DNA from 4 places in the Streptomyces sp. NPDC003720 genome. Region 1 is predicted to be linked to each of the others. Evidence: riboswitches for the same ligand, from Rfam matches in the RefSeq annotation. Region 1 holds a riboswitch; each other region holds the start of a gene.
The links. Region 1 has a riboswitch for cobalamin ahead of ACFYU0_RS00825 (CbtB-domain containing protein). Riboswitches for the same ligand answer to the same signal wherever they lie in the genome.
Positions count from the first base shown of each region.

Region 2: another riboswitch for cobalamin. It lies ahead of ACFYU0_RS33245 (ribonucleoside-diphosphate reductase subunit alpha); the one in region 1 lies ahead of ACFYU0_RS00825 (CbtB-domain containing protein).
Region 3: another riboswitch for cobalamin. It lies ahead of cobN (cobaltochelatase subunit CobN); the one in region 1 lies ahead of ACFYU0_RS00825 (CbtB-domain containing protein).
Region 4: another riboswitch for cobalamin. It lies ahead of ACFYU0_RS13315 (HoxN/HupN/NixA family nickel/cobalt transporter); the one in region 1 lies ahead of ACFYU0_RS00825 (CbtB-domain containing protein).

Region 1 is NZ_JBIANZ010000001.1:157,745-161,748, forward strand. Features, by position in the region: gene ACFYU0_RS00810 (phosphodiester glycosidase family protein) at 1-484, opposite strand, end outside; gene ACFYU0_RS00815 (DUF779 domain-containing protein) at 561-920, opposite strand; gene ACFYU0_RS00820 (histidine phosphatase family protein) at 1,019-1,603, opposite strand; cobalamin riboswitch at 1,710-1,854, shown strand; gene ACFYU0_RS00825 (CbtB-domain containing protein) at 1,890-2,105, shown strand; gene ACFYU0_RS00830 (CbtA family protein) at 2,130-2,894, shown strand; gene ACFYU0_RS00835 (spore photoproduct lyase family protein) at 2,999-4,004, opposite strand, start outside.
Region 2 is NZ_JBIANZ010000015.1:167,953-171,956, forward strand. Features, by position in the region: gene ACFYU0_RS33230 (GntR family transcriptional regulator) at 1-291, shown strand, start outside; gene ACFYU0_RS33235 (DUF3311 domain-containing protein) at 427-690, shown strand; gene mctP (monocarboxylate uptake permease MctP) at 687-2,315, shown strand; cobalamin riboswitch at 2,427-2,586, shown strand; gene ACFYU0_RS33245 (ribonucleoside-diphosphate reductase subunit alpha) at 2,710-4,004, shown strand, end outside.
Region 3 is NZ_JBIANZ010000006.1:158,148-162,151, reverse strand. Features, by position in the region: gene ACFYU0_RS18185 (precorrin-2 C(20)-methyltransferase) at 1-234, opposite strand, end outside; gene ACFYU0_RS18180 (precorrin-8X methylmutase) at 231-872, opposite strand; gene cobG (precorrin-3B synthase) at 865-2,136, opposite strand; cobalamin riboswitch at 2,203-2,351, shown strand; gene cobN (cobaltochelatase subunit CobN) at 2,380-4,004, shown strand, end outside.
Region 4 is NZ_JBIANZ010000004.1:345,005-349,008, forward strand. Features, by position in the region: gene ACFYU0_RS13310 (nucleoside hydrolase) at 1-20, shown strand, start outside; gene ACFYU0_RS13315 (HoxN/HupN/NixA family nickel/cobalt transporter) at 126-1,211, opposite strand; cobalamin riboswitch at 1,240-1,445, opposite strand; gene ACFYU0_RS13320 (LAETG motif-containing sortase-dependent surface protein) at 1,574-2,527, opposite strand; gene ACFYU0_RS13325 (glycoside hydrolase family 13 protein) at 2,785-4,004, shown strand, end outside.

The sequences.
Region 1 (4,004 bases):
CGAGCACCTCCCGCGTGGTGGTCCCGGGCGGCAGTGCCGGCCCGAACCGCTGGCCCACGGGCACCGCCGCCTTGAGCACCCGACCGTCCGCCACCGCCGGACCGACGGTCGCGCCGGTGGCCTCGACCCCCGGGTGCTGGGCCTCGGTGATGTCGAAGAAGTCGCCGTTGACCCCGGCGACCGCGCCGGCCGTGTCGGCCAGCCGGGACACGGTCGCCCGGGCCGCGACCGCGCCGGGGTACAGCAGGCCCGTCCGCACGTGCGGATCGCCCAGGTCGACGGTGAGCAGATGGGCGCGGGTCCGCCCGGCCGCCGCCGTGATGTCGAACTCCCGGTAGGTGACCCCCGGAGCGATCCGCTTGCCGGGTCTCTCCAGGGGGGCGGCACCGGCCGGCGCCGCCCCCGTCAGAGCCGCGCCGGCCAGGACGCCGAACGCCGTGAGAACCGATCTGCCTGCCGCCGTCCGCCGTCCGCCTCGCGTCATAGCGCCCCCTGATGCCTCGTCAACCGTCATCAGCACTCGGGGGAAGTGCACCAGACGACGGTGACGAGCGGGACGGCTAGGCGTCGACTACGCGAGAACGGGTGAGAAAACGTACTCCCTCGGGTGCCTCCAGCGAGAAACCGCTCCCTCTGCCGGGTACGACGTCCACGATGAGCCGGGTGTGGCTCCAGGCCTCGTACTGGCTCCGCGACATCCAGAAGGTCACGGGCTCCTCGACGCCGTCCACCGCCAGCTCGGCCAGCAGCACGTCCGAACCGCCGGTGCGGAACTCCCCGTCGGGGTAGCACATGGGCGCGCTGCCGTCACAGCAGCCGCCGGACTGGTGGAACATCAGCGGCCCGTGCTCGGCCCGCAGCCGGCGCACCAGTTCCGCGGCCTGCGGGGTGAGTTCGACGCGGGGCAGTTCCTCTTGCATGGTCACCGTCCTGGGGAGCCGGGGGCGTCGGACCCGGCCCAGTCTCACGGCCGGGCACAACGGCGTCCAGTGCGCGTCCGTAAGCGTCCTGAGGGGGTCTACGGGGTGCCGCTCGATCCGCCCAGCGCGGTGCCGGGCGTGAGGTTCCAGCGTCCCGCCCGGCCGGTGAACGAGGTGGCGGTCAGGGGCGGTACGTCGATCCGCCAGAAGGCCGTCTCCGGAGCGCCGAGCACCCGCACGGCCACGGCCCGCACGACCTCCGGCTCGACCACCGCCACCGTGCGGCCGGCGCACCGGGCGGCCTCCTCCAGCCAGTCCCCGACCCGGGCGCACAGAAGGCGCACCGACTCCCCGCCGTGCGGGGCAGCCGCCGGGTCGGCCAGCCACCGGGCCAGCGCCTCCGGCTCCCCGGCGCCGACCTCGTCGAGGGTCCGCCCCCGCCAGCGGCCCATGTCGAGGCCCGCCAGGGCGGGTTCGGCGCGTGCGTCGAGACCCAGCGCGGCCGCCGTCTCCCGGCAGCGGACGGTGGGGGAGACGAGGGCCGTCGCGGCGGTCCGCAGTTCGCCGGCGGCCGCGTGGGCGCGCGCGGCGCCGGCCGCGTCGAGCGAACACCCGTCGTCGAAGCGGGCCTCCCGCAGGGAGGGGTTCATCGCCGGTGAGACCAGCGTCACTCGGGTCGTCATGAGGTCGCCCGCATCGTCAACGGCCCTTTCGGCACAGGGGTTCCACAGCCTACGGCGGTCGCGGGGGCGCGCAGTCCCCGGCCCGTGCGCACTTGGCCGCACCCGCACTTCGCGGTACCTTCTCGGCGACAGAGACGACGGAACGCGGAAGCCGGTGGGAATCCGGCACGGTCGCGCCACTGTGAGCCCTGTACGCACCCATCCCGGTGCGGGCCGGGCAAGTCAGACCCGCCCGTCGTCCCGTGCACCACCGAGCAGGGACGCGAGTTCCCCAGGAGGTCCTGCCATGGCGCAGTCCGCCATTCAGCCCACCCCCACCGCCCTTCCCGCCAAGCTGCCGATCGGCGCCATCGTCCCCTGGGCGGTCTTCTTCGGCGTCCTGATGCTGGTCCTGCTGTACTTCGTCGGCGCCGAACAGGGCGCCACCTCCGTGACGTCCGGTGAGAACGTGCACGAGTGGGTGCACGACGCCCGGCATCTGCTCGGCTTCCCCTGCCACTGACCGGGCGAGGAAGCGCACGGGCTCATGAATTCGGCAACCGTCCGGAACCTGTTGGTGCGTGGCATGCTCGCGGGACTCACCGCGGGCCTGCTCGCCCTCGTCGTCGCCTACTTCCTCGGTGAGCCGCGTGTCGACGCGGCCATCGCCTACGAAGAGGCGCACTCCCACGAACACGGCGTGGAGGCGGTCTCCCGCACGATGCAGTCGACCGCCGGCCTGTCCACCGGCGTGCTCGTCTACGGCATCGCGTTCGGCGGCATCGCCGCCCTCGCCTACTGCTTCGCGCTGGGCCGCGTAGGCCGCTTCGGGCCCCGCGCGAGCGCGCTGCTCCTGGCGGCCGCGGGCCTCGTCGCCGTCTACGTCGTGCCGTTCCTGAAGTACCCGGCCAATCCGCCGTCCGTCGGCGACCCCGACACGATCGGCAGGCGCACCGCGCTGTACTTCCTGATGCTGGTCCTGAGCGTGCTGCTGGCGGTCGCCACGGTGATCCTCGGCAAGCGGCTCGCCCCCCGGCTGGGCAACTGGAACGCGACGGTGGCCGCGGGCGCGTTCTTCCTCCTGGCCGCCGGGCTCGCCTACGCGTTCCTGCCGGCCGTCGACGAGGTCCCCAAGGACTTCTCCCCGAGCCTGCTCTGGCAGTTCCGTCTGGCCGCGCTGGCCGTCCAGGCGACGCTGTGGACCTCGTTCGGACTGGTCTTCGGCGTCCTCGCGGAACGCGTGCTCGCCGCGGAACGCGGGCCGGGCGGATGCCGGGCCGCCGGTCTGGGCGCCCCGGCCGCGCATCACTGAGGCACCCCCCCCGGACGCGCGGCGCCGGCCCGCTCACGGGCCGGCGCCGCGCGTCGGCCGGAGGACCCCGCGGCCGTCGTCAGGAGCGGTCCGCGGGGCCCGGTTCAGAAGGCGTACCGGATGCGCAGCCAGGGGGCGTGCGCCGCGACGAGCCCGCGCAGCTCGTCCAGCGCCCTCGCCTTGACCACGTGGTCGTAGCGCACGTTCAGCGCCCCGTTCTCGGAGCGTTTGCCCTCCTGGACGCCGGGCTGCCAGAGCACGTCCTCGGCGCGCGGATGCCAGCCGAGGTTCACCTCGTGCAGTTCCCGGTTGTGGGTCAGCATGATCACTTCGGCGGCGGCCTGCCGTCTGACCCGGTCCGGGAGCACGTCGTCGAGCTGCCGGAGCAGCTCGGCCCAGGCCTCCTGCCATCCGGGGCGCAGCACGACGGGGGAGAGGTTGAAGTGCACCTCGTACCCCGCGTCCAGGAAGTCGGCCGCGGCGGCGATCCGCTCGGCCACCGGCGACGTCCGGATGTCCAGCAGCCGCGAGTCCTCGCCCGGCATGACCGAGAACCGGACGCGGGTGCGGCCCCGCGGGTCCAGCGCGAGCAGATCCGGGTTCACGAACTTCGTGGCGAAGGACGCCTTGGCGGTGGGCCACTGCCGGAATGCGTGCACGAGATCGGCGGTGTTGTCGCAGATCAGCGCGTCCACCGAGCAGTCGCCGTTCTCGCCGATGTCGTAGACCCACGCCCGGTCGTCGCACTGGTTGGGTTCCCGCTTGGGGCCCTGGCGCGCGATGTGCCGGCCCAGGTGGGCGATGATCCGCTCGATGTTGGTGAAGACGGTGACGGGATTGGCGTATCCCTTGCGGCGCGGCACGTAGCAGTACACGCAGGCCATGGCGCAGCCGTTGGACGGACCGGGGGCGATCCAGTCGGCCGACCGGCCGTTGGGCCGGGTGGTGAGCGTCTTGCGCTCGCCCAGCACCAGCGTCTCGCCCTTCACCCGCACCCAGCGCCCGACGTTCCCCTCGTCGCCGTGCAGCTGCGGGATGCGCCAGTGGGAGTCCACCTCGACGACCCGCGCGGCGGGGTGCCGGGCGAGGATCTGGCGGCCGCGGGGCGAG
Region 2 (4,004 bases), on a different contig from region 1:
TCGGCCAAGCGCTTCCCCGCGCTGCGGCGGTCGCTGGTGAAGTACACGTCCCTGTACACCGCGCTCGCCGAGGTCTACGACGTCCACCTCGCCGAGGCCGAGGAGACCATCGAGACCTCCCTGGCCACGCCGCGCGAGGCGGGTCTGCTCGGCACCGACGTGGGCCTGCCGATGCTGATGCTCTCCCGCCACTCGCTGGACCGCGGCGGCCAGCCGGTGGAGTGGGTGCGGTCCGTCTACCGGGGCGACCGGTACAAGTTCGTCGCCCGTCTGAAGCGCCCCCAGGACTGACCGGCGAAGAACCTTCACGCTCCGCACGCGAAATCGATATGCCGATATGCGGACGAGGTCTTCCGCTGCCGTGACGGCGTCACCTAGATTGCCTGCGCATTACACAGGTGATCAGCGAGGGGACGGAGCCGTGGCATGTCCGAAACGCAAGAAGTGAGACCACCGGTGGTGACGCCGGTCCGGGTGATCATCGGGCTGTGTCTCGTCGCGCCCTTCGTGGCGATGCTGTGGGTCGGCTCGTACTCCAAGACGGACCCCGCCTTCATCGGGATCCCGTTCTTCTACTGGTACCAGATGCTGTGGGTGCTGCTCTCCACCGCGCTCACGATGCTGGCGTACCAGCTGTGGCAGCGTGACCAGCGCGCCCGCGGCGCCCGGAGCGGGGGTGCGGCGAAGTGAAGGACGGCGTCAACGGCGTCGCACTCGGCGTCTTCATCTTCTTCTTCCTGGCCGTCACGGTCGTGGGCTTCATGGCCGCACGCTGGCGCAGGGCCGACAACGAGCACTCCCTGGACGAATGGGGCCTGGGCGGACGGTCGTTCGGCACCTGGATCACCTGGTTCCTGCTCGGCGGCGACCTGTACACGGCGTACACCTTCGTCGCCGTGCCGGCGGCGATCTACGCGGCGGGCGCGGCCGGCTTCTTCGCCGTCCCGTACACGATCCTCGTCTACCCGCTCATCTTCACGTTCCTGCCCCGCCTGTGGTCGGTCTCGCACCGCCACGGCTACGTCACCACCTCGGACTTCGTGCGCGGCCGGTTCGGCTCCAAGGGCCTGTCGCTGGCCGTGGCGGTCACCGGCATCCTCGCGACGATGCCGTACATCGCGCTCCAGCTCGTGGGCATCCAGGCGGTGCTGGACGTGATGGGCGTCGGCGGCGGCGAGAACACCAACTGGTTCGTGAAGGACCTGCCGCTGCTCATCGCCTTCGGCGTGCTGGCCGCGTACACCTACTCGTCCGGTCTGCGCGCCCCCGCGCTGATCGCGTTCGTGAAGGACGCGCTGATCTACATCGTCATCGCGGTGGCGATCATCTACATCCCGATCAAGCTGGGCGGGTTCGACGACGTCTTCGCCAAGGCGGGTGACGCCTTCAGCCAGGTGAACCCGGCCACCGGCAAGCCGCGCGGCGCGCTCGCACCGCCGGAGGCGGGCCAGTGGACGTACGCCACCCTGGCGCTCGGCTCCGCGCTCGCCCTGTTCATGTACCCGCACTCGATCACCGCGACCCTGTCCTCCAAGAGCCGTGAGGTGATCCGCCGCAACACCACGATCCTGCCGCTGTACTCGCTGATGCTCGGCCTGCTGGCCCTGCTCGGCTTCATGGCGATCGCGGCCGGGGTGAAGGTCACCAACGGCCAGCTGGCGATCCCGCAGCTCTTCGAGAACATGTTCCCGGACTGGTTCGCGGGCGTGGCCTTCGCGGCGATCGGCATCGGCGCGCTGGTGCCCGCGGCCATCATGTCCATCGCGGCGGCGAACCTGTTCACCCGCAACATCTACAAGGACTTCATCAAGCCGGACGCCACGCCGAAGGAGGAGACCCGGGTCTCCAAGATCGTGTCGCTGCTGGTGAAGGTGGGCGCGCTGGTCTTCGTCCTGACGATGGACAAGACGGTCGCCATCAACTTCCAGCTGCTGGGCGGCATCTGGATCCTGCAGACCTTCCCGGCCCTGGTCGGCGGCCTGTTCACCCGCTGGTTCCACCGCTGGGCGCTGCTCGCCGGCTGGGCGGTCGGCATGGTGTACGGCACGCTCGCCGCGTACGGGGTGGCCTCGCCGACCCAGAAGCACTTCGGCGGCTCCGCGAAGGAGATCCCGGGCATCGGGGAGATCGGCTACATCGGCCTCACCGCGTTCGTGCTGAATGTCGTGGTCACCGTGGTGCTCACCTTCGTCCTGAAGGCCGTGAAGGCCCCGGAGGGCCTCGACGAGACCCGGCCGGAGGACTACACGGCGGACGCGGGCGACCCCGGCGTCGAGGTGGAGCTCCCGCCCGCCACCGCGGGAAGCGCCCACTAGCGCGACCGGTCACGGACCACCCGCAGCGGGCCGCCGAGGGCACCTCCCCCGGCGGCCCGCTGTCGTGCGAGTTGACACTGCGGAGCCGTCGCAACACGCAACAGGCACAACATGTGGGGGTGACACGACGGCCCGGCACTAGATGTATGCTCATGCTCGCTGTCGCCGCAGGGGAATCCGGTGCGAATCCGGAACTGTCCCGCAACGGTGTACTCGCGTGTCTCCGCACGCCTGTTCAGTCCGAGGACCTGCCGGCAGCACGCGCCCGGCCGTCCGGTCCGGGTGCTCATCGACGTCCGGGCCTCGTGGAATGGGCCGGGGACGCGACGCCGTGCGCGCTCGCGCTGCCCCCTGCCCTCCGCAAGGCCCCGTGCCGAGCGAGGGAGAGCCCCACGTGACCATCGCGCCAGCCGACCCGGCTTCAGCCACCCCGGCGAGCGGAGCCCCGGTGGAGACCGACGGTCCCGGTGCCGCACTGCTGCGGACCCTGACCGAGCTGACCGCCGACCTCCCCGACGCCGACCCCGGCCGGGTCGCCGCCGCCGCGCTGCGCGGCCGGTCCGCCCGGGCCGACGAGGCGGAGTTGCGCGAGCTGGCCACGGAGGCGGCCGCCGGACTGATCTCCGAGGACCCCGCCTACTCCCGGCTGGCCGCCCGGCTGCTGACCGTCTCCATCCGCGCCGAGGCCGCCTCGCAGGGCGTCACGTCCTTCACCGGGTCGGTCGCCGTCGGCCATCGTGAGGGTCTCGTCGCCGACCGCACCGCGGAGTTCGTGCGGCTGCACGCCGAACGGCTCGACGCGCTGGTCGACCCGGCGGCCGACGACCGCTTCGGGTACTTCGGCCTGCGCACGCTGCACAGCCGCTACCTGCTCCGCCACCCCATCACCCGCCGGGTGATCGAGACGCCGCAGCACTTCATGCTGCGCGTCGCCGCCGGCCTGGCCGAGGACGACACCGCCCGCTCCGTGGACGAGGTCGCCGCGCTGTACGGCCTGATGAGCCGGCTCGACTACCTGCCCTCCTCCCCCACCCTCTTCAACTCCGGCACCCGGCATCCGCAGATGTCGTCCTGCTACCTCCTCGACTCCCCGCTGGACGAGCTGGACTCCATCTACGACCGGTACCACCAGGTCGCCCGCCTCTCCAAGCACGCCGGCGGCATCGGCCTGTCCTACTCCCGCATCCGCGGCCGCGGTTCGCTGATCCGGGGCACCAACGGGCACTCCAACGGGATCGTGCCTTTCCTGAAGACGCTGGACGCCTCGGTGGCCGCGGTGAACCAGGGCGGCCGGCGCAAGGGGGCCGCCGCGGTGTACCTGGAGACCTGGCACTCCGACATCGAGGAGTTCCTGGAGCTGCGGGACAACACCGGTGAGGACGCCCGCCGTACGCACAACCTGAACCTCGCGCACTGGATCCCGGACGAGTTCATGCGCCGGGTCGACGCCGACGAGCGGTGGTCGCTGTTCTCCCCGGCGGACGTGCCGGAGCTGGTCGACCTGTGGGGCGAGGAGTTCGACGCCGCGTACCGCAGGGCGGAGGCCGCCGGGCTCGCGAGGAAGACGATGCCCGCCCGGGACCTGTACGGCCGCATGATGCGCACCCTCGCGCAGACCGGCAACGGCTGGATGACCTTCAAGGACGCCGCCAACCGCACCGCCAACCAGACGGCGACCGCGGGCCACGT
Region 3 (4,004 bases), on a different contig from region 1:
GCCCTTGTAGCCGCCCGGGTGGTCGGTGGTCTCGGTGGTGACCGGATAGACCAGCGGCTCCTCGATGTGGTCGGACCGGATGTGTTTGCCGGCGATCGAGCGCGCGATCGACCGGCCGTGGCGGGCGCTGTGGTACGCGACCACGTCCGCCTCGGCGATGACCTCCACCGCGCGTACGGTCATCAGGGACGGGTCCCCGGGGCCGAGCCCCACCCCGTACAGCTTCCCGCTCACTCTTCCTCGCTCGCGATCGCGTTGAGGGCGGCCGCGGCGATGGCGCTGCCGCCCCGACGGCCACGGACCACCAGGTGCTCAAGTCCGGACGGGTGCTCCGCCAGGGCGTCCTTGGACTCGGCGGCGCCCACGAAGCCCACGGGTACACCGATCACGGCCGCCGGACGGGGCGCACCCTCCTCGACCATCTCCAGGAGCCGGAAGAGGGCGGTGGGTGCGTTGCCGACGGCGACCACCGCACCCTCCAGCCTCTCGCGCCACAGCTCCAGCGCGGCGGCGCTGCGCGTGGTGCCCAGCTCCGCGGCCAGTTCCGGTACGGAAGGGTCGGACAGCGTGCAGATCACGTCGTTGCCGGCCGGAAGCCGCTTGCGGGTCACGCCACTGGCCACCATCTGCACGTCACAGAAGATCGGTGCTCCGGCACGCAGGGCCTCGCGGGCGCGGGCCACCACGGCGGGTGTGTAGGCCAGGTCCCGGACGAGGTCGACCATCCCACAGGCGTGGATCATCCGCACCGCGACCTGGCTGACGTCGGCGGGCAGGCCCGCGAGGTCCGCCTCCGCGCGAATCGTGGCAAAGGACCGGCGGTAGATGGCCGCGCCGTCCTTCTCGTACTCGAACACCGTGCTCCTAGTCATCCGTGTCGTCCGTGCGGGCCGCCGCGAGGGCGGTCGCGAGCTGCGAAGGGTCGTCGATGGTGGTGGCGGGGGCTGGGCGTCCGTCTCGTACGACGGAGATCCGGTACCCGCCGGCCTCGGTGGCGACGACGTCGACGTGGTCGCCGCGCGGCCGGCCGCAGCGCCGCTCACAGCCGGAGAAGTACGCCGGGAGCTCGCCGCCGGGGGCGAGAGCCGCCGCCGCGTCCGTACGGATGTCTGTGCGCGACTTGACGCAGCCGGGCCGTCCGGTGCAGGCGCCGACGCCGAGCCAGGGGGAGGCGGGGTCGGTGATCAGTCCGGCGGTGGTGAGGGCGGCGAGGCGGTCGGCGGTGACGGTGGGAAGGACCACGCCCCGCCAGGGGGTCAGGCGTGCCTCGGAGGATGCGACAGCCGTCAACTGCGTCCACTGGGCGGCGGTGATACGACCCAGCGGGGCAAGGACGGACAGTCCCGTTCCACCGTCGGGGTTCTCGACGACGCCCGGTCGCGGCGGCACTCCGACGGGCCACGAGGGTGCGACCGCGGCTCGCCCCTGTGGAAGGCGCGCCAACACCTCACCCATCAAGTCATCGGCTGCTTCGCCGAGTTCGGCAACCCGCCACGCGCGGCCCCGACTTGACTCCAGGAAGACTTCCGCAGCCAGGACAGCTGCTGCGGGCGCGTCCTCGGCGCTGACGAGGGCGACGCGATCGGACTCTCCGATCCACAGCCACGCATCCCCGTCCGGCGTCGCCCGTACCGTCACGTCGGCTCCCAGACCGGCCACGTCCCCGCGCCCGTCGTCGAGGGCGAAGAGGAACCGCCCGGACAGCCCGGCCGCCGTCTCGCTCGCGCAGATCAGCTCGTCCAGCGCCGGCAGCCACGGCCGTACGTCGGCGAACCCGTGCCCGTCGAGGCCGGACAGTGGCGATGCGACGACGTTACGAATCCGCTCGTGCCGCCACGACGGAAGCAGCCCGGCTGCACTCAGCCGCTCCGCCAACTCGCCACCGTAGTCGGCATGAAGCCCACGCAGCTGCACGTTACCCCGTGAGGTCAGATGCAGCTCCCCGTCGCCCAACTCGCGTGCCGCACGCCCGAGTGCCCTGGCCTGATCGACGCGGAGCACGCCCCCGGGAATCCGTACCCGCGCCAACGCGCCGTCGTCTGCCGGGTGCAGCCGCAACGCGCCCGGACAGGCGTCACCGCGGTCCCGGAAGACCGCTGCGGCCTGGGACGACAGAAGTACGGGAGCCGTGGACATGGCGGCGAGCATACCGACGATCCGACCAAACGTATGCCCCGTACCTCTTCAGTGCCCCTTACTATGCTCCTCGGTGGATCATCCGGTCCGCCTTCGCCGCAGACGGCGACAGGGGAGGAAGCCCGGTGCGACTCCGGCGCGGTCCCGCCACTGTGAGCCTGTCCCTCAAGGGGCCGGGTGAGCCAGGAACTCCCGCCGTCCTGAACCGCCCGGGGCGCGGACCCCGAGGAAGGCCGACCGCGCATGATCCTTCTCCTGTCGACGTCCGACACCGACCTGCTCAGCGCCCGCGCGGCCGACGGCCCGGTCGCCTATCGCTTCGCCAATCCGGCCCGCCTGCACCTCGACGACCTTCCCGCCCTCCTCGACGGCGTGGACCTGATCGTCGTACGCCTCCTCGGCGGCATCCGCGCCTGGCAGGACGGCCTCGACCTGCTGCTGGCCGACGGCCGCCCGGTGATCGTCCTGACTGGCGAACAGGCCCCCGACGCCCAGCTGATGGCCGCCTCCACCGTCCCCGTCGGCATCGCCGCCGAGGCCCACGCCTACCTCGCCCACGGCGGCCCCGCCAACCTGGAGCAGCTCGCCCGCTTCCTCTCCGACACGGTCCTGCTCACCGGCCACGGCTTCGAGGCACCGGCCCCCGCACCCACATGGGGCCCACTGCAACGGTCGGCACCCAGCGGCGAACCGAACTTCCCCACCGTGGCGGTGCTCTACTACCGGGCCCACCACATGAGCGGCAACACCGCCTTCGTGCACACGCTCTGCGACGCCATCGAGGAAGCCGGCGGACGACCGCTCCCGCTGTACGTGGCCTCCCTGCGCGCCCCCGAGTCCGACCTGATCGCCGAACTCCGGGCCGCCGACGCCATCGTCACCACGGTCCTGGCGGCCGGAGGCACCAAGCCGGCCGAGGCATCGGCCGGCGGCGACGACGAGTCCTGGGACGCGGGCGCGCTCACCTCGCTCGACGTCGCCATCCTCCAGGCCCTGTGCCTGACCGGGTCCCGCACCACCTGGGAGGAGAACGACGAGGGCGTCTCCCCGCTGGACGCGGCCAGCCAGATCGCGGTCCCCGAGTTCGACGGCCGCCTGATCACCGTGCCGTTCTCCTTCAAGGAGATCGACGCCGACGGCCTCCCGGCCTACGTCGCCGATCCCGAGCGTGCGGCCCGGGTCGCCGGAATCGCCGTACGCCACGCCCGCCTCCGCCACATCCCGCCGGCCCGGAAGCGCCTGGCCCTCGTCCTGTCGGCGTACCCCACCAAGCACTCCCGGATCGGCAACGCGGTCGGCCTGGACACTCCCGCCAGCGCCGTAGCCCTGCTCAGGCGCCTTCGCGACGAGGGGTACGACTTCGGCTCGGACACGCACATCCCCGGCCTGGCCTCCGGTGACGGTGACGAACTGATCCGCGCGCTCATCGAGGCGGGCGGTCACGACCAGGACTGGCTCACCGAGGAACAGCTGGCCCGCAACCCGGTCCGTATCCCGGCCGCCGACTACCGGCGCTGGTTCGCCACGCTCCCCAAGGAACTGCGGACGGCGGTGGAGGAGCACTGGGGGCCGGCGCCGGGCGAGATGTTCGTCGACCGCAGTCGCAACCGGGAGGGCGACATCGTCCTCGCGGCCCTGCGCTTCGGCAATCTGCTCATTCTGATCCAGCCCCCGCGCGGCTTCGGCGAGAACCCCATCGCCATCTACCACGACCCGGACCTCCCGCCCTCCCACCACTACCTGGCTGCCTACCGCTGGATCGCCGCCCCGCAGACGGAGGGCGGCTTCGGCGCCGACGCGATGATCCACCTCGGCAAGCACGGCAACCTGGAGTGGCTGCCCGGCAAGAACGCCGGCCTGTCCGCCGC
Region 4 (4,004 bases), on a different contig from region 1:
TCGAGGGGCCCCCGGCCTAGGCCGCCGACCCCGGCTCAGTCGGACGCCGCCGGGACCCGTGCCGTCCCACCGACCCCGGATCCGTAGGACGCCGCCGGGACCCGTGCCGTCCCACCGGCCCCGGCTCAGTCGGACGCCGCCGGGACCCGTGCCGTCCAGCGCTCCTCCACCCGCGCCAGCCGCCAGTACGCCAGCGCCGCCGCCCACACCACCACGAACAGCCCCACGATGACGTAGCCGACGCTGTCCAGGTCCAGCCCGGCGATCCAGCCGGTCACGGCGTCGCCCAGGGCGAACTTCTCGTGCAGGACGCCGACCAGCTCGATGGTGCCGATGAGGAACGCGACGGCGATGGACAGCCCGGTGATCGTGAGGTTGTAGAAGACCTTGCGCACCGGGTTGGAGAACGCCCACTGGTAGGCGAAGTTCATGAACGTGCCGTCGAGGGTGTCGAACAGGCTCATCCCGGCGGCGAAGAGCAGCGGCAGGCACAGGACCGCGTACCAGGGCAGTCCGGCCGCCGCGCCCGAACCGGCCATCACCATCAGCGTGACCTCGGTGGCCGTGTCGAAGCCGAGGCCGAACAGGAAGCCCAGCGGGAACATCTGGCCCGGCCGCGAGATGGACTTGGTCAGCCGCCCGAGGACGCGGTTCATGAACCCCCGCGAGTCCAGGTGCTGTTCCAGCTCACGCTCGTCGTACGTGCCGGACCGCATCGCCCGGAACACCCTCAGGATGCCGGCCAGCGCGACCAGATTGAGGGCGGCGATGAGGTAGAGGAAGGCGCCGGAGATCGTCGTGCCCATGAAGCCGAGCACCTGGTGGGTGCGCGAGTGCTCGTCCATGACCCGGCCGGCGAGCCGGGTGCCGCCCGCGATCAGCAGGGCCAGCAGCACCACCACGCCGGAGTGGCCCAGCGCGAACCAGAAGCCCACCGACACCGGCCGCCTGCCGTCGGCCATCAGCTTGCGGGTGGTGTTGTCGATCGCGGCGATGTGGTCGGCGTCGAAGGCGTGCCGCATGCCCAGGGTGTAGGCGGTGACGCCGAGGCCGACGCCGAAGACGTCCTGGCCGACCTTGTAGTGCCCGGGGGCGACGAGCAGGAACAGCACCCCGAAGGCGACGACGTGCAGGGCGGCGATCACCCCCAGCAGCCCCGCCGTCCTGATCGTGTCCTCGCGTCGCCATCGGAAGGCAGCGGCATCGGCCATCGGATTCACGCTCCAGCACCTCGTGGATCATCTCGTGAGCTGCCGTGGCCGGTCTCCTGGCTTACGGGGTGGTGCGTTCGCCGTCCCTGCCTTCCCAGCCGTGGACACGGCCAGTGGCCCGGCGGACGCCGGACGGGACGGGAACTCCCCGATCACAGTGGCGAGGGCCGCGTCGGCATGGACCCCTGAGGGGCCGTCACCGACTTCCCGAGCACCACGGCCCGCCCACCGTAGGCGGGTGAACGCCCGTCCGCCTAGCCGGGCACCGGTGCGGGTACGCAAGATCACATGCGAGACGCCCCCGCCGTCCCGCGGGCCTTGCGGCTGCCGCGGGACGGCGGGGGTCGTGGTGGGCCGGGCCGTCAGCCCTGGGCGCCCCGCCTGCGGCGCGAGACGAGCACGAAGGCGGCTCCGCCGGCGACCAGCACGGCGGCCCCGCCCGCGATCAGCCCCGAGTTGCCGCCGCCACCGGTCTCCGCGAGGTCGCCCCCGTCGTCGCCCCCGTCCGGGGTGGGCGCCGAGCCGGCCCGCGACTCGGAGGCGGACGGGGCCGGCGCCGACTCCGTGGCGGCCGGGGACGGCGCGGCGGACGACTCCGAGTCGCTCGGCGTGGACGGCTCCGACGTGCTCGGCGCGGGCGACGCCGAGTCGTCCGCGGGGGCGCTCGGCGACGGGGACTGCGGCTGCTCGGGCGTGGTGGCGCAGTCCTTGGTGCCGCCGTTCCAGGCCGCGATCAGCTTGTCCTTGATGACCGGGTGGTCCGGGCCCTTGGGCAGGTCCCCGTGCTCGAAGCCGTCGTTCGCGCCGTTCTTGCCGTCGAATTTGACCGCGCCGCGGTAGAGGTCGATCTGCGCGAAGCAGCCCGCGTCCGGCACCGCGATGTCGAGGGAGTCGGTGTCGCCCGGCTTCACGGCCACGGTGTCGAAGTCGACGAAGACCTGCTCGCCGGAGGTGGCGAAGCTCGCGCCGTGGGCCAGGTAGGAGGCCAGCGAGGCGGTGCAGCCCGCGGCGCCCCCGGCGGCACGCACCTTGACGTGGACCTTGCCGTCCTCGGTCGGCCGGAGGTTCTGGTCGTCCACCTTCACCGAGTCGAAGAAGTTCACGCCGTCCAGCGAGAACTGGCAGCGGTCGGTGCCGGTCTCGGTGCCCGCGCCGGTGCCGGGCGCGTAGTGGCCGCCGGACCTCCAGCCGTCACCGCCGTGCGCGCCGTGGGCCCACGCGCCGGAGGCGGCGGCGACCGAGGCGGCGCAGAGGGCGAGTGACGCGGCGCCCGTCCCCAGCAGGCGGCGCGCGGTGACACGTCTGGCTATGGACATGGGTATCCCATCGCAGAAGCTCGAGTGAGCGAAGAAGTCAGAAGAGACACGCGGCCCATTGGTCACATGCGCCACAGTGTGAGGCCATGGTGATCGGCCGTGTTGAAACCTGTCAACCTGCGTGTATGCAGGGGGCGTTCATGGCTCCGTCACAACTTCGTCACACGGGGAAGGATCCACTCCCCATCACCTGAAGGTTCTCTTTCCGGGCAATGTGGACAGGCTCTGTACTGTCGTCCTTCCCGAAGGGAGCCCGCATGGCAGACCTCTCGTCCCGGAACCCGGACTGGTGGCGCCAGGCCGTCGTGTACCAGGTGTATCCGCGCAGCTTCGCCGACGCCGACGGCGACGGGCTCGGCGACCTCAGGGGAGTCGCCCAGCGCCTGAACCACCTCGCCACGCTCGGCGTCGACGCCCTGTGGCTGAGCCCCTTCTACCCCTCGGAACTGGCCGACGGCGGCTACGACGTCGCCGACCCCCGGGGCGTCGACTCCCGCCTCGGCACCCTGGACGACTTCGACGCACTGGTGGCCGAGGCCCACCGCCTCGGTCTGAAGGTGGTCGTCGACGTCGTCCCCAACCACACCTCGCACCGGCACCCCTGGTTCGAGGAGGCGCTGCTGGCCGGCCCCGGCTCCGCGGCCCGGGACCGCTACGTCTTCCGTCCCGGCCGCGGCGCGCACGGTGAACTCCCGCCCACCGACTGGCAGTCGGTGTTCGGCGGCAGCGCCTGGCGGCGGACCGCGGACGGCGAGTGGTACCTGCACCTCTTCGCGCCCGAGCAGCCCGACCTGAACTGGGAGAACGAGGAGGTCCGCGCCGACTTCCGCGCCACCCTGCGCTTCTGGTCCGACCGGGGCGTGGACGGCTTCCGCGTCGACGTCGCGCACGGCCTCGCCAAGGACCTCGCCGAGCCGCTGCGGGACATCGGCGGCATCGGCGCCACCGGCGAGGAGGCCCTGCGGCGCGTCGCGCCCGGCAGCCACCCGTACTGGGACCGCGACGAGGTGCACGAGATCTACCGCGACTGGCGCAAGATCTTCGACGCCTACACCCCGCCCCGCACCGCGGTCGCCGAGGCCTGGGTCCCGGACGCCCGCCGCGCCCTGTACGCCCGTCCGGACGAACTGGGCCAGGCCTTCAACTTCGAGTACCTGCAGGCGTCCTGGGACGCCGACGAGCTGCGGGAGGTCATCACCGGCTCGCTCGCCACCGCCCGCACCGTCGGCGCCTCGGCCACCTGGGTGCTCTCCAACCACGACGTCGTACGGCACGCCTCCCGCCTGCTGCTGCCGCCCGGCACCGACGAGAACGCCTGGCTGCTGTCCGGCGGCCGGGCCCCGGCCGTCGATCCCGAGGCCGGTCTGCGCCGGGCCCGGGCCGCGACCCTGCTGATGCTGGCGCTGCCCGGCTCCGCGTACGTCTACCAGGGCGAGGAACTCGGCCTGCCCGAGGTCGCCGACCTGCCCACCCAGGT